One region of the Aquitalea magnusonii genome, then DNA from elsewhere that is predicted to be linked to it. Evidence: predicted binding sites of a transcription regulator. Region 1 holds the regulator's gene; each other region holds the start of a gene.

Evidence for each region. The regulator FNR, encoded in region 1, switches genes on or off when oxygen is low (the NO sensors DNR and NnrR bind a similar motif). The targets are predictions, from matches to a motif close to TTGATNNNNATCAA.
Region 2: the regulator FNR is predicted to act here: its motif matches at 2,138-2,151, upstream of pflB (formate C-acetyltransferase).
Region 3: the regulator FNR is predicted to act here: its motif matches at 2,662-2,675, upstream of DLM_RS00585 (DUF3149 domain-containing protein).

Annotation. Positions count from the first base shown of each region.
Region 1 covers NZ_AP018823.1:3,466,843-3,470,606, reverse strand. The annotation lists gene DLM_RS16510 (DUF1853 family protein) at 1-218, shown strand, start outside; gene DLM_RS16505 (flavodoxin family protein) at 215-673, shown strand; gene fnr (fumarate/nitrate reduction transcriptional regulator Fnr) at 801-1,547, opposite strand; gene hemN (oxygen-independent coproporphyrinogen III oxidase) at 1,660-3,066, shown strand; gene DLM_RS16490 (RrF2 family transcriptional regulator) at 3,187-3,657, opposite strand.
Region 2 covers NZ_AP018823.1:2,392,707-2,396,470, reverse strand. The annotation lists gene DLM_RS11440 (PQQ-dependent sugar dehydrogenase) at 1-355, opposite strand, end outside; gene DLM_RS11435 (hypothetical protein) at 545-1,093, shown strand; gene DLM_RS11430 (hypothetical protein) at 1,109-1,747, opposite strand; gene pflB (formate C-acetyltransferase) at 2,225-3,764, shown strand, end outside.
Region 3 covers NZ_AP018823.1:110,615-114,378, reverse strand. The annotation lists gene DLM_RS00595 (arginine deiminase) at 1-551, opposite strand, end outside; gene arcD (arginine-ornithine antiporter) at 625-2,064, opposite strand; gene DLM_RS00585 (DUF3149 domain-containing protein) at 2,446-2,583, opposite strand; gene DLM_RS00580 (CDP-6-deoxy-delta-3,4-glucoseen reductase) at 2,835-3,764, opposite strand, start outside.

The sequences.
Region 1 (3,764 bases):
CACCGGCCCGTGTGGCCGAAGCCGAAGTGCGCGAACAGCACAGCCTGCGCCAGGAATTGCATCAGGCCGTAGTGCCGCAACTGGTGGCCGAACTGCTGCCGCTGGGCGATGGCTACTGGGAGGAAGTGGCGCGCGGCTTCGTGGTGCCGCCCGGCTGGCCCGAAGCAACGCGCCTGCAAGCATTGATGGCCAGCTTGCAAGGGAGTCCGGCCACATGAAGCGCTTGCTTCTGTTGTATGCCAGCCAGACCGGTCGCACCTTGCAACTGGTGGCGGCGGTGCGTGCCAGCGTAGCGGGGCTGGCCGATGACCTGCAGTTCAACTGCCTGCCCGCCGAGCAGGCCACGCTGGATGATTTGCTGGCAACAGACGGCATCGTGCTGGCAACGCCGGAGAATTTTGGCTATATGGCGGGCAAGCTGAAAGATTTCTTTGACCGCACCTTCTACCCGGCGCAGGGCCGCACCGAGGGGCTGGCCTGCCTGCTGCTGGTGTCGGCGGGAAACGATGGTCTGGGCGCATTGCAATCCATGCGGCGCATCATCGCTGGCTATGGCTGGCACGAAGTGCTGCCCGCCGTGGTGGTACGCGGCGAGCCCGCGGCCGCGCAGCTGGCCGAAGTGGCCGAACGGGCCGAGCAACTGGTGGCCGGCATGCTGATCGGGCGCTGGTAATACCCTGCCCGGAAGAGTTAGTGCTTGCGGAGAATGGCGCGCCTGCCCGGATGGGCAGAAGATGCAAGAAGGGCGGTAAGGCGCCTTGGCGCCCACCGCCCGGATGGTTTGCTAGCGTGCTGCCGGCTTATACGCCGTTGGCGTGGGTGCAACCGGAGATCAGGTCTTTCAGTGCATCGGCCTTGATCAGCTGGATGTGCTTGTGGTCCACGCTCAGCCAGCCTTGCTGCTGGAACTTGGACAGCGTGCGGCTGACGGTTTCCAGTTTCAGGCCGAGGAAGCTGCCGATTTCCTCACGGCTCATGCGCAGGATGAAATCGTTGGCGGCAAAGCCGCGGGTGGACAGGCGCTGCGACAGATTCAGCAGGAAGGCGGCCAGACGTTCTTCCGCTTTCATATTGCCCAACAGCAGCATGACGTTTTGGTCACGCACGATCTCGCGGCTCATCAGCCGGAAAAAGTGATGCTGCAGGCTGGGAATGTCGCGCCCCAGGCTTTCCATGCGGTTGAAGGGCAGTTCGCACACTTCGCTGTCTTCCAGTGCGATGGCATCGCAACCGTGGACATTGGAAGAAATGCCGTCCAGGCCCATCAGTTCGCCGGACATCAGGAAGCCCGTGACCTGCTCGCGACCATCCTGGCTGGCGACGCTGGTCTTGAAGAAACCGGTACGCACGGCAAACAGGGACTTGAAGGTCTCGCCGCTGCGGAACAGGTACTCACCGCGCTTGAGGCGGCGGCTCTGACGGATCACTGCGTCCAGTTGGGTCATCTCGTCGCGGTTCAGCCCGATGGGCAGGCAGAGTTCGCGCAAGCTGCAGTTGGAGCAGGACACCTTCAGTGCATGCAGAGTGTGTTGGTTTTGGTCTGACATCGAGTGTTTTGTACAACCCTGTAAAGAAGCTTGACCCTTGTCAAAGCGGAATTCGCACGTTTTCCGCAAATTTACCAGTCCACCTGACGTTTGACTATCAATACCCGACGACATGCACACCACCCATCCGTTTTCGCCTACCCACTGTGAGTTCGACCGAGCATTGATCGAACGTCTTGATGGCTCTGGCCCAAGATACACTTCTTACCCGACCGCAGACCGGTTTACCCCGGTGTTTGGCGAGAAGGACTATAAAAGCTGGCTGATGCAGCGCCATCTGGGCATGCATCAGAACGCAATATCATTGTACGTTCACATACCGTTCTGCAACACGGTATGTTACTACTGCGGCTGTAACAAAATCATCACCAAGGACAAAAGCCGCGCCGACCGTTATCTCGACTATCTGGAAAAAGAGATCAAGCTGGTTGCCGCTGCACTTGGTTGCCGGGAAAAAATCATCCAGCTGCACTTTGGCGGCGGCACGCCGACCTTCCTGTCCGATGCGCAGCTTGACCGGCTGATGAGCATGCTGCGAACGCACTTCGATTTTTTGCCGGAGGGAGAATATTCCATCGAGATCGACCCGCGCAAGGTGGGTCGTGAAACCGTGCATCATCTGGCGCGTTTGGGCTTCAACCGCATGAGCGTGGGTATTCAGGACTTCGATCCGCAGGTGCAGCAGGCAGTCAACCGCGTGCAAAGCGAGGCGGAAACGCTGGAGGTGATTGAGGCTGCACGCGAAGCCGGCTTCAAGTCGGTCAGCGTGGATCTGATCTACGGCCTGCCTCTGCAAACGCGCGAGTCGCTCAAACGCACGCTGGACAAGGTGATTGCCATCGCTCCGGACCGTCTGGCGCTGTACAACTATGCCCATTTGCCCACGGTGTTCATGCCGCAACGGCGCATCAACGAGGCTGACCTGCCTGCTGCCAGCACCAAGCTGGACATCCTGCAGGATGCAGTAAAGAGCCTGGCGGATGCCGGTTATGTATTCATTGGCATGGACCACTTTGCCAAGCCGGAGGACGACCTGGCCATTGCCTTGCGCCAGGCCCGCTTGCAGCGCAATTTCCAGGGTTATTCCACTCATGCCGACTGCGACATGATCGGCCTTGGCGTGTCCTCCATCGGAAAGGTTGGCCCCTGTTACAGCCAGAACGAGAAAGACCTGGACAGCTATTACGCCGCACTGGACGAAGGCCGCCTGCCAGTGATGCGCGGCATGGTGCTGGATCAGGACGACATCCTGCGTCGTGGCATCATCCAGGCTTTGATGTGCCGCTTCTCGCTGTCGGTGGAGGCCATCGAACAGGTACACGGCATCAATTTCGCCGAGTATTTTGCTGCCGAGCTGCCCGCCATCCGCGAGTATCACAAGCTGGGCCTGCTGACTTTTGACGGCGACTTCCTGATGGTGGAGCCCAAGGGGCGTTTCCTGATTCGCAATATCGCCATGTTGTTTGACCGCCACTTGCGTGAGCGTGAAACCAAGGCACGTTATTCGAAGACAATTTGATGAAATGATGACTGTTTTCCAAGGGAAAGCCCTCGGAAAAACAGGGAAAAAAAGCCCGCTTTTAGCGGGCTTTCTGTTTGAAAAGTGATGGTTTTTTACAACACATTACGGTTTGTGACGCTATCCGTCGCTGCTGGTGTCATCCGGTGGCAGGGAAGTGGACTGCCGATGCAGACGAATAATGGCCTCGCCGGTTGGGCTGGCAATGATGTCGCGCAGGGTATAGCCATCCAGGGTGCTGAAAAAAGCCTGCGTTGCAAGGTCCAATACCGCCTTTAACTGGCAATCCTGCCGCAGAGCACAAGGTGGCTCGGCACAGTCTATCAGCGGGGCATTGCCTTCCAGTACGCGGATAATCTGACCCAGGCGGTAGTGTTCCGCGGCTTGGGCCAGCGCCAGACCGCCACCCTTGCCACGGCTATTGTTCAGCCAACCTTGCAGCCCCATGAAATGCACCACTTTCACCAGGTGATTGCGCGATACGGCAAAGCGTTCGGCAATTTCGCTGATGGTGACCGGCTGGGCGCGGTCGCGGTGTGTCAGATACATCAGCACGCGCAGGCCAAGATCGGTGAAGCGGTTCAGTTGCATGGGCGGAAAGCGGGGGGTGAACAGTGCCGCGCAGGATACTCTGCACCGCGCTGCCTCACAATGCGCGAAGACAAACAAACTGCAGTGCGCTCAGCATGCTAAGCGGT
Region 2 (3,764 bases), 1.1 Mb from region 1:
GGATGATGCGTCCCACTTCTCCCACGTAAATCTTGCCATCCGGTCCTTGCACCACGCCGTGCGGACGGTCCAGCCCTGTTAGCAGCACAGTCTGCTGCCAGTTGCCGTTCTTGCGTTCCAGTTGCAGCAGCCGGCCTTGCGGGGCATCCCAGCGTGTCATTTCGGTCAGCAGCAGCTTGCCGTCTGGCAGGATGGCAAGTCCACGCGGCATTTTCAGGCCGCTGGCAATGATTTCGGCGCACAGGCCGGGCAGGACGTGCATGCCGGCTGGTGCAGTCTGAGGGCAGCGTTCGGCAGCTTGCGCCGACAGGGGCAGCATCAGGCAGGCAAGGATAAGCAGGTGACGGACATGCATGCGTTTTCTCCGGGAAGTACCGGCACAAGCCGGATGCTGCCAGCAACAATAGCAAGGGCCTGCCGGAAAGTCGCCTTTGCTGTGCGATCGGCTTGGGTTGGTGGGGGAATGGAGCCGCTAAAATCTGCTTGCGATGATTGTGTATGTAAATGATAATGATTGTCATTAACAAGCAAGCGAGGTGATGTCATGCTGTGGGCAATCATTCAGCTATGCGGAGTAGGGGTAATGGTGCTGACGCGGTTTGCATACCGGCCATTGCTGCGGCGTAGTAGTCACCTGCTGGTGGGGCAGTGCATCCTGCGCTGGCCTGTGCTGCTTGGCATGGTAATCCTGCCCTTGCTGGCCTCGTTTCCGGGCTGGCCGCACCGGTTTTCGCTGGCCCTGCCACCGCTGGCCGGGCCGGTGGGCTGCCTGATGCTGGCGTATGCATGCTGGCTGTTCTGGCGTAGTCAGCTTGATGTGCTGTCGGGTAATGCACAGCGTAAGCCATGGCCGGGCGGGGTTTATCAGCGTATTCGCCATCCGCTGTATGCGGCCCTGTGGCTGGCGGCGCTGGCCCAGTTCCTGCTGGTGCAGGATGGCTTGGCGGGCAGTGGCGGAGTGCTCGCCCTGCTGTTCAGCTATGGACGCAGCGTAAGGCGGGAGGAGGGGCTGTTGCTGCAGTGGCTGGGTGATGCCTATCGCCAGTATATGCAGCACACCGGCCGACTGTGGCCCCGCGGGCTGGCCCGCTAGCGCTGCCGGTCGCTCTCAGGGCTGACCATCGATATTGCTCAGCATGGCGGTGATTTCCGCCGGGCGATACAGGGCCGGGCCGCTTCGATACACCGTCAATTTTCCTTGTTCGATGAGGCCGACTTCCAGCTGCCTGCTGGCTGGGTCCAGCAGCAGGTAGGCCATCTCGCTGCCACCTTCGTGCGGCTTGTTGCCACTGACATAGAGCAGTTGGTCCCGGCTTAGCGGGCCGCTGACCTGCATGTTCTGCTGGAACACGGCAAATTTGCTGCCCAGCAGTTGCCGCAACGCCTCCGCCACCACGCCGGTCTGGTACAGACCGATGTCGGCCGGGTACTTTCCTACCTTGTGTTCCAGCGCCTGCCATTGCTGCTTGCCATCCGCCTTGTCTGACGCCTGTTTCAGGATGGCCACGGCATTGCCCAGTGCCGGGTTCTCCGTGAGCAGTGTTGCCGCGTGCTGCTTGGCTTCTGCCGTGACATTGCTTGCCTGCTGGCGCAGTGCGGCAAGCGGTGCGCTGCTGGCTTGCAGGCTATTGTGGGCTGCGCCGATGGCGGCTGAGGCCGCTTGCTGTACCTGTTCGCTTTGTTGCTGGCTGCAGGCGGTCAGCAGGCAAAGTCCTGTCATGGCCATGACTTTTCTGTACGCGATCATGATGGCTCCTGGTGCTGTGAACGATGGCAGAGTGTCTGGAGCGGCAAGAGTTCCTGTTTTTTATCGTAGTAATACTACATATATTCTTGCATATCACCTGTAGTTAACATTCACTATGAAAAACATGAATGTTTGAAATCGAACATATTGGCCTGTTCGCTGCGCAGTAGCCTTATTCTGCGCGTGGGGTGGTTGCGCGGTGGCTGCCGGTGCTTGTGGCTTTGGCGGCAAAAGATGCCAGGTGCGGCTGCAAGGCAGGCACTTTGCCTGTTTTGCTGCTATGGTGTTGATTATCAACAGTTCTGTGTATGCGGTGGCTGACACCTTGCCGTTCAGGCGGGGGCTGGATTTTCCCTATTGGCCAGTCAGGGCGCTTTGTGCGGTCCTAGTTTGATCTGCATCAAGCTCTTATTTTCGATATCGAATGTAGTATTGTTTCCATAGAGAACAATTTCGGGCTTCAATCAGGAGATAGTCATGGAATCGATTGCTCAACAAGCCGTACAAGCCGACCCGTGGCGGGATTTTGCCGCCGGAGACTGGCAAACCCGTGTCGATGTGCGTAACTTCATCCAGCGCAATTACCAACCTTATGCTGGCGACGCCAGCTTCCTTGCCGCCGCGACCGAGCGCACCCAGGCCTTGTGGGCTGCGCTGGGCGAATTGCTGAAACAGGAGCGGGAAAAGGGCGTGCTGGATGTCTCGGCTGACCGTGGCACTTCCATTACCGCTCACGATGCGGGCTATATCGATCCCAAGCTGGAACTGATTGTCGGCCTGCAAACCGATGCCCCGCTCAAGCGCGCCATCATGCCAAACGGTGGTTTGCGCATGGTGGAAGCCGGGCTGGCTGCCTATGGCTTTACCCTGGACCCGATGATCAAGGAAGTCTGGAGCAAATACCGCAAGAGTCATAACCAGGGGGTGTTCGATACCTATACCCCGGAAATCCTGGCGGCGCGCAAATCCGGCATCATCACCGGTCTGCCGGATGCCTATGGCCGTGGCCGCATCATCGGCGACTATCGCCGTGTCGCCCTGTACGGTACCGATTTCCTGCGCAAGGAGCGCCAGCAAGCCTTCCACGAACTGGACGACGCCGTCTTCTCCGAAGATGTGCTGCGTCAGCGTGAGGAGCTGTCCGAGCAATTCCGCGCGCTGGATGAGCTGCGCGAAATGGCAGCCAAGTACGGCTATGACATCAGCCGCCCGGCGGTGAATGCGCGCGAAGCCGTGCAATGGACCTACTTTGCCTACCTGGCTGCGGTGAAGGAGCAAAACGGTGCCGCCATGTCGCTGGGTCGCATTGCCACCTTCCTCGACATCTACATCGAGCGTGATGTGGCTGCCGGTGTGCTGACCGAAGCACAGGCACAGGAGCTGATTGACGATCTGGTGATCAAGCTGCGCATCGTGCGTTTCCTGCGCACTCCGGAATACGACCAGCTGTTCTCCGGCGACCCCACCTGGGTGACCGAATCCATTGGCGGCATGGGCGAGGATGGCCGCACGCTGGTGACCAAAAACAGCTTCCGCTTCCTCAATACCCTGTACAACCTGGGGCCGGCACCGGAGCCCAACCTCACGGTATTGTGGTCCACCGCGCTGCCGCAGGGCTTCAAGGACTTCTGCGCCAAGGTGTCCATCGATACCAGCTCCATCCAGTACGAAAACGACGACCTGATGCGGCCCTACTGGGGCGACGATTACGGCATTGCCTGCTGCGTGTCGGCCATGCGTATCGGCAAGCAGATGCAGTTCTTTGGTGCCCGCGCCAACCTGGCCAAGGCCATGCTGTATGCCATCAATGGCGGTCGCGATGAAAAGAGCGGTGCCGTGGTGGCCCATGGCTTCGAACCGATTACCGATGATGTGCTGGACTTTGACACGGTGATGGCCAAGTTCGACAAGATGATGGACTGGCTGGCCGCCACTTATGTGAAAGCGCTCAACTGCATCCATTACATGCACGACAAATACGCTTACGAGCGTATCGAGATGGCGCTGCATGACCGTG
Region 3 (3,764 bases), 1.5 Mb from region 1:
ATCAGGGTTTCCTGACGGCGGGCCGGCCAGTACATCGGGTTGAGCGTCACGCCTTCGTAGATCCAGCAGGACGGGTCGCGCTGGAACAGGCTGTTGGGAATCGGCGGGATGACGAATTCGGACTGGTCCAGATAGCCGCCGAACAGGCCTTTGGGGTCGAACGGCAGTTCGAACTTGGCGATGCCGCCGATCAGGTGCTCGGCCAGTTGGGTGGACGGCATTTCGTCCAGCCAGCTGCGCAGGTCGGTCAGCATGCCGATACCGACGTTGTCAGCCTTGACCTTGCGGTCCAGCAGCCAGCTGCGGGCGGCCTTGTCGTCCAGCACCTGGGCCAGTGCGTCGTGGGCTTCGATCACATGGATGCCACGGGCGCGCATCTGCTCAACCATGTAGGCGTGGTCTTTCTGGGCGCGTTCCACCCAGATCACGTCATCAAACAGCAGGTCGTGGCAGTTGTCGGGGGTGAGGCGTTTGTGGGCCAGGCCCGGACGGCACACCATCACGCTACGCAGCTTGCCACATTCGGAATGAACACCAAATTTGTTGGTCATGATCAAACTCCTGCAATTGAGGTAAGGGAGTCGGGGAGCGCCCTTGAGACGCTCCTCAGGAATTGTTGTTGTCTTAGAGGGTGAGCTGGCCGGTGATCAGCTCGTAGGCTGCAATCACACCCAGTACCACGATGATGGCGGCCAGTGCGGCTTCTGCACCCTTGAACGGCTTCTCGCCATGTTCTTTCTTGGCCCACAGGTAGAACAGCAGGCCCGGGGCATACAACACCATCGACAGGAACAGGTACTTCAAACCAGCGGCATAGATCAGCCATACACCGTACACACTGGCAATACCGGCAATACTCAGTTCACGGCCCTTGCTTTCACCAGCCTGGTAGCCTTCACCACGCTGAGCCACCATGAAGGAGTACACGGCACACAGCAGGTAAGGAATCAGGATCATCGACGTGGCCAGCGACAGCAGTGCCAGGTAACCGGCCGAGCTGAACAGGGTGATGATCAGGAACAGCTGGATCAGACCGTTGGTCAGCCACAGCGAAGCTGCCGGAGAACCGTTGGCATTGGTGGTGCCGAAGATGCGCGGCATCACACCGTCTTTACCGGCCAGGTAAGGCGCTTCAGCAGCCAGCAGCGTCCAGGCCAGCAGCGCACCACCCACCGAGATCACCAGACCGGCATTCATGATGTTGGCACCCCAGGGGCCAATGGCCTTTTCCAGCACATAGGCGGTGGAAGGGTTCTTCAGTGCGGCCAGTTCGGGTTGCGTCATCACACCCAGCGCCAGTACCGATACCGCTACCAGCAGGGCAATGGTCAGCAGGAAACCGACTACAGTGGCCTTGCCCACATCACTCATTTTTTCGGCACGGCCAGAGAACATCGACGCACCTTCGATACCGATGAACACCCACACAGTCACCAGCATGGTGCTCTTCACCTGGTCGACAATGGAGCCCAGCTTCGGATTACCCCAGAAGTCCAGATTGAAGGTATCGATCTTGAAGGCAAACACCACCAGTACGATGAACAGCGCCAGCGGAACCAGCTTGGCAATGGTGGTGATGGTGTTGATGAATGCCGCACCATGCACGCCACGCAGTACCAGGAAATGCAGGCCCCACAGCAAGATGGATGCGCAGATGATGGCCGTCGGCGTGTTGCCATCGCCAAAAGCGTGGAACCAGAAACCCAGTGCCGAGAACATCACCACAAAGTAGGAAACGTTGCCGATCCAGGCCGAAATCCAGTAACCCCAGGCTGAGTTGAAGCCCATGTAGTCACCGAAACCAGCGCGGGCATAACCATATACACCGCCTTCTACTTCCGGCTTGCGGTTGGCCAGCATCTGGAAGGCAAATGCCAGTGTCAGCATGCCCAAAAAGGTGATGGCCCAACCAATGATGATGGCGCCGGCACCGGCACCTGCCGCCATGTTTTGCGGTAGCGAGAAGATGCCGCCGCCAATCATGGAACCCACTACCAGTGCGGTGAGCGCACCCAGTTTCAGTTTGGGTGCTCCCCCACCTTGTACTTCCGTTTCAGTGGACATTTTCGTTCTCCGTGAAATACATTAACCTGAAAACTATCTGTATATTATTAATTTCTAATTCGTTGATGTGATGATAGTAGCGGATGTAAAAGGCTTCCAGAATCTACAAGCAGATGTTTGACCAGGATCAAATGGAAAAATGGGAGGATGGAACGGCAGAAAATGAAGATGGCTGGGTTATAGGCGGGAAGCTACTGATATCCCAATTGAATTTATAAATTTATCGCCACGGCTTATTAGCAATAAATAAGTACAAATTATTAAATTAAAAGTTACAGATAAAAACAGGCAAAAAAAATGGATACGGCCCACCACCGTATCCACCAACACACACATCAAGAGGAAATCTACACCTACACCTACACCACAATAAAACCGTTATCAGTCATTCGGCCCGGCGTTTTTCACCTTGCGACTGATGACAAAAATCACACCGCATACCACCACGGTAGCAAAGACAATGGTTGCCAAACCCAGAACACCGACATCGTCGGAAAGAAGTTGACCCAGCAGTTCCATCTCCCACTCCTTAGCTGGCGGTTTGCCGCCTTGATTGATTAGTCGATGGTCATAATAACCCTACAAAAAATGTGGATGTTGACGCAAATCAACAATCCGTTCACCACGCATCGCCGCATGGAAAGTTCCAAAAAAACAAAACCATGCTGGCACATTATTCATTTCGGGTAGGGGTGTGCCGGTATCTGCCGATACCGGCAAAGAAAAAGCCCCTGCATGGCAGGGGCTTTGGAATACGGCAGATCTGAGGCTCAGGGCTGCTTGTTGCCGCCCATATCCTTGGACAGGAAGAAGGCATCGGAGAAGAACTCGTCTTCCGGCAGCTTGCGCTCGGTAATGAAGCTGCGATGGGCGGATTCCACCATGACCGGCGCGCCACAGGCATATACCTGATAGCCGGACAGGTCGGCAAAGTCATCCAGCACCGCCTGGTGTACAAAGCCGGTACGGCCTTGCCATGCATCTTCCGGCAGCGCTTCGGACAATACCGGAATCACGCTGATGTTGGCATGCGCAGCCTGCCAGCTGGCGGCCAGTTCGGCCATGTACAGGTCGGCCTTGGTACGTGCGCCCCAGTACAGCACCATCTGGCGCTGGATGCCGTGATGGATGGCGTGCTCAATAATGCCCTTGACCGGCGCAAAGCCGGTACCGCTGGCCACGAAAATGATGGGCTTGTCCGAATCCTCACGCAGGAAAAAAGAACCCATCGGGCCTTTGAAGCGCATGATTTCGCGCTCTTTCATCTGGGTGAAGACATAGTCGGAAAAACTGCCACCGGGCTGATGACGGATATGCAGCTCCAGGAAGGCATCATCATGCGGGGCGTTGGCAATGGAAAAACTGCGTTTCTTGCCATCCTTCATCAGGATATCGATGTACTGACCGGCGCGGAATTGCAGGCGCTCGGACACCGGCAGCTTGAGCTTGAGCACGGCCACATCGTGCATCTTGACCATGCTTTCCACGCGGCACGGCAGGGTCTTGATCTGGATGTCACCAGCACCGGCCACTTCACGGGCTTCAATGGTGATATCACCTTGCGGGCGGGCACAGCAGAACAGGGTCATGCCCTGAACGCGTTCGCTTTCTGGCAGGGCTTTTTCCTGATAGCCATCCTGGCTAACCTCACCCTCTACTACCTTGCCCTTGCAGGCGCCACAGGCACCGTCACGGCAGCC